DNA from 2 places in the Methylobacterium sp. E-046 genome. Region 1 is predicted to be linked to the other one. Evidence: predicted binding sites of a transcription regulator. Region 1 holds the regulator's gene; the other holds the start of a gene.

Evidence for each region. The regulator PhoB, encoded in region 1, activates phosphate uptake and scavenging genes when phosphate is short. The targets are predictions, from matches to a motif close to TGTCATNNANCTGTCAT.
Region 2: a site for PhoB is predicted at 1,256-1,272, ahead of MKK82_RS16130 (UDP-2,3-diacylglucosamine diphosphatase). Genes of this name have one in related genera too.

The regions. Positions count from the first base shown of each region.
Region 1 covers NZ_JAKSYP010000159.1:99,335-101,723, forward strand. Annotated here, with positions in the region: gene pstB (phosphate ABC transporter ATP-binding protein PstB) at 1-240, shown strand, start outside; gene phoU (phosphate signaling complex protein PhoU) at 357-1,076, shown strand; gene phoB (phosphate regulon transcriptional regulator PhoB) at 1,264-1,959, shown strand; gene MKK82_RS13810 (protein-disulfide reductase DsbD family protein) at 1,971-2,389, opposite strand, start outside.
Region 2 covers NZ_JAKSYP010000172.1:78,032-80,420, reverse strand. Annotated here, with positions in the region: gene MKK82_RS16135 (aminotransferase class V-fold PLP-dependent enzyme) at 1-808, opposite strand, end outside; gene MKK82_RS16130 (UDP-2,3-diacylglucosamine diphosphatase) at 1,323-2,138, shown strand; gene MKK82_RS16125 (glycosyltransferase family 4 protein) at 2,149-2,389, shown strand, end outside.

The DNA.
Region 1 (2,389 bases):
GAGCCGACCTCGGCGCTCGACCCGATCTCCACGGGCCGCATCGAGGAGCTGATCGAGCAGCTGCGCGACGAGTTCACCATCGTGATCGTCACCCACAACATGCAGCAGGCGGCGCGGATCTCGCAGTTCACCGCGTTCATGTATCTCGGTCAGCTCGTGGAGTTCGGTCCGACCAACCGGATGTTCATGAATCCGGCGGAGCGGCGCACGCAGGACTACATCACCGGGCGGTTCGGCTGATACGAGCCGGACGCTCCGCCGAACCATACCGGCATTCGCCGCCGCGGCGGCGGGGCGGCGGATCCCCGCCAGACCCCGCGGATCGCGATCCGCGGGCCCTTATCGAAGGATCCACCATGCCCGGCCATATCGTCAGCTCCTACGACACCGACCTGGAGGACCTGCGTCGCTCGATCTCGGAGATGGGCGGCGTGGCCGAGAAGATGACCGCCGAGGCGACCGACGCCCTCGTGCGCCGCGACGACGCGCTCGCCCAGGCGGTGATCCTCGCCGACAAGCGCCTCGACGCGCTCCAGCGGGACATCGAGGAGCGCTCGGTGCTCCTCATCGCCCGGCGCCAGCCGCTGGCGATCGACCTGCGCGAGACCATCTCGGCGATCCGCGTCTCCGGCGACCTGGAGCGGATCGGCGACCTCGCCAAGAACGTCGCCAAGCGCGTCGTGGCGATCTCCGACCACGCGCCGGCGCAGAAGATCGTGCTGGGCGTCCGCCACATGAGCGACCTCGCCGAGGGGCAGCTCAAGGACGTGCTGGACGCCTATGCGAGCCGCGACATCCAGGCGGCCCACGATGTCTGGGAGCGCGACGGCGAGATCGACGCCCTGTACAATTCCCTGTTCCGCGAGCTCCTGACGTACATGATGGAGGATCCGCGCAACATCTCGTTCTGCACGCATCTCCTGTTCTGCGCCAAGAACGTGGAGCGGATCGGCGACCACACGACCAACATCGCCGAGACGATCCACTACCTCGCCACGGGCGAGACGCTGGCGGGCGACCGGCCGAAGAACGATGCATCGAACTACGCGACGGTGGACGGCGGCAAGGCTCCGTAGCCGAACCGCCTCGACACAGGCGCCGCGGCGCGCTCAGTCCTGTCGGGCGGCGCCAGAGAATCGGAGGCTGCGGGTTGAGGCTGAGCGGCGCCTCCCGCAGCCTCCGCCTGAGCGCCCGCTCCGGAGGGAGCCGGCGTCTCCGCAGGCCGAAGGGCGCCGCCTCGTGAACGGGTCATCGAACGTGAGCATGCAAGTCCTGATCGTCGAGGACGAGGAGGCGCTGACCACCCTGCTGCGCTACAACCTCGAGGCCGAGGGCTTCGTCGTGGACTCGGCCGCGCGGGGCGACGACGCGGAGCTGCTCCTGGCCGAGCGGATCCCCGACCTGGTCCTGCTCGACTGGATGCTGCCGGGTCTCTCGGGGATCGAGCTCTGCCGCCGCATCCGGGCGCGCCGCGAGACGGAGCGGCTGCCGGTGATCATGCTCACCGCCCGCGGCGAGGAGGGCGACCGGATCCGGGGGCTGGGGACGGGGGCGGACGACTACATCGTCAAGCCCTTCTCCGTGCCGGAGCTCCTCGCCCGGATCCGCGCGCTGCTGCGCCGGGCCAAGCCCGCCCATGTCTCGGACCGGCTGGCGGCCGGCGACCTCGAACTCGACCGCACCGGACACCGCGTTCGCCGCGGCGGCGAGGAGCTGCATCTCGGGCCCACCGAGTTCCGGCTGCTGGAGTTCCTGATGCTGGCGCCGGGCCGGGTCTTCTCCCGGGAGCAGCTCCTCGACGGCGTCTGGGGGCACGACGTCTACATCGACGAGCGCACCGTGGACGTGCATGTCGGACGCCTGCGCAAGGCGCTGAACGGCCCGCGCCAGCCCGACCCGATCCGCACGGTCCGCGGCTCCGGCTACGCGTTCGACGAGACCTTCTCGCTGGGGGCCTGAGGCGGCCCCGCTCAGCGGACGAGCGCGGCGCTCCGATCCGCGGCGGCCGGCACCGCTTGCAGGGCCGCCAGCACGACCCCCTCGGTGAGGATCTGTGGCAGCACCTGCGGCTCCCCGGTGCCGCTGTAGAGCAGGTAAAGCGGCACGCCGCTGCGCCCGTGCTTCTCCAGCAGGCGGGTAATCTCCGGGTTCTGATTGGTCCAGTCGCCCTTCAGGTAGGTCACGCCGCGCTCGGCCATCGCGGCTCGCACGGCCTTGGTGTTGAGCGAGGTCGCCTCGTTCACCGCGCAGGTGATGCACCACGCCGCGGTCATGTCGACGAAGGCCGGCCGGCGGCCGTTCACCAGGGCATCGAGGCGTGCCTGGGTGAAGGGCTCGATCCCGTCATGCGCGGCCTGCGCGGACGGCGTCGCGCGATCCTGCGGCACGG
Region 2 (2,389 bases), on a different contig from region 1:
CGATCTCAAGGGCCTCGCGCAGGCCGTAGAGCAGCGGCAGAGCGGGCGTGTAGGGGAAGTAGCCGGTCGCGTTGGTGGTGAGCTGGTCCTTCCAGGCGAAGTAGACGTGCCCGAGCCGGTCGTTGCGTCCGGCGCCGCCCTCGGCGACCTTGAGCGCCTTGGGGCTGATGCAGATCAGGCCGAGGCCGGCCGGCAGCATGAAGCCCTTCTGCGAGCCCGCGATGGCGCAGTCGACCTTCCACTCGTCCATCTTGAACGGCAGCGAGCCGATCGACGAGATGCCGTCGACGAACAGCAGCGCCGGGTGGCCGGCGGCGTCCATCGCCTTGCGCACCGCGCCGATGTCGCTGGTGACGCCGGTGGCGGTCTCATTATGGACGACCATCACGGCCTTGATCTTGTGATCCTTGTCGGCCCGCAGGGCCTCCTCGATCTTCTGGGGATCGGCGCCGGTGCCCCACTCCTCGTCCTGCACGATGACCTCGAGGCCGAGGCGCTGGGCCATGTCGACCCACAGGTGGCTGAACTGGCCGTAGCGGGCGGTCAGCACCGTGTCGCCGCGGCACAGGGTGTTGGAGAGGGCCGACTCCCAGATGCCGGTGCCCGAGGACGGGAACAGGATCACCGTCCCGTTGGTCGAGCCGAACACCATCTTCACGTCCTGGAAGAGGGGCTTCACCAACTCGGGGAAGCTCGGCGAGCGATGGTCCTCGGACGGCACGTGCATCGCGCGCAACACCCGGTCCGGGATGTTGGTGGGGCCCGGGATGAACAGGTGGTTGCGACCGGGGCGACGGGTGGCGGCCATGATGTTTCCTCCGAATAGTCGTCTGTGCGCGGGCTTGGCTCGCGCCGGGTTGTCCAAGCGTCGTCGGGAGTCGGTCGGGCATCGGCGGAAGCGGCTCGCGCCGCGCACCCTCGAACGCCTTCCAGTGCCGTGGATCGGGGGGCGTCACGGAGCGGCAGGCGGCCTCGCGCCGCTCGCGTCGCGGCACGCCCCCGCGCACCGGTCGCCTCCGAATTGCCGTCCCGTTCAACGGCCCCAGGGCCGTCCTCGCCGCCTTCCTGTGTACGCCCGACCCAGCGCATGCCGAGCCGTGAGTTCCTGGTATTATGAGGCGGCGTAGTTCGAAAGGAAAACCGGAAAAACTTCCGGAACTTGGCAAAAAAATTTTTTGTGCAGCGCAGCGATGGCGATCGCCGGTTGAGAACCGTCGCGGCGACGCACGTGTATCCGGACCGGACGCGCAGCGCGCGTCATCAAACTGAGACATGATCGCGCACAGGCTTCCGGCACCGTACAGCCGCCGGGAGAGGATGCCGTGGCCGAGGTTGAGGAGATGCCGGTCCGCGTGCGGACTCTGTTCCTGTCCGATCTGCATCTCGGCACGCGTGGCTGCCAGGCCGGCCTGCTGCTCTCGTTCCTGAGGGATTACGACGCCGACACAATCTACCTCGTCGGCGACATCGTGGACGGCTGGCAGCTGCGTTCCGGCTGGTACTGGCCGCAGGATCACAACGACGTCGTCCAGAAGCTCCTGCGCAAGGTCCGCAAGGGCGCGCGGATCGTCTACCTGCCCGGCAACCACGACGAGTTCCTGCGCGACTACGTGGGCACGAGCTTCGGCGGCATTGAACTCGCCGAGACCGCGATCCACCAGGCTGCGGACGGGCGCCGCTACCTCGTGATCCACGGCGACCAGTTCGACATGGTGGTGCGCCATTCGCCCTGGCTCGCCCATCTGGGCGACGGCGCCTACACGCTGGCGCTGACCCTCAACACGGTCATCAACCGGGCGCGGCGCCGGCTCGGGCTGTCCTACTGTTCGCTCTCCGCCTGGGCGAAGCTGCGGGTGAAGAACGCCGTCAGCTTCATCGGCCGGTTCGAGACGATCCTGGCCGAGGAAGCCCGCCGCCAGGGCGCCGACGGCGTGATCTGCGGGCATATCCACCACGCGGCCGACCGGTCGATCGGCGACCTGCGCTACCTCAACACCGGCGATTGGGTGGAATCCTGCACCGGGTTGGTGGAGCATTACGACGGCCGCCTCGAGGTGCTGCACTACCCGAGTGTCCTGCGGGCCCGCGCGGCCGAGGCGGAGCCGCAGGCGCTGCCGGGCCGGCGCGCGGTGGCGTGAGGGGGCCGGCGTGAAGCTCCTCATCGCCAGCGACGCGTACCACCCCCAGGTCAACGGCGTGGTGCGATCCCTGGAACAGATGGTCCGCCGCGCGCCCGAGCACGGCTTCGAGACGGCGCTGCTCACGGTGGCGGACTTCCGCTCGCTGCCCCTGCCCGGCTACCCCGAGATCCGCTTGGCGTATGCCGGCCGGGAGCGGGTGGCGGCGCGCTGGAGAGCGGAACGGCCGAGCCACGTCCACATCGCCACCG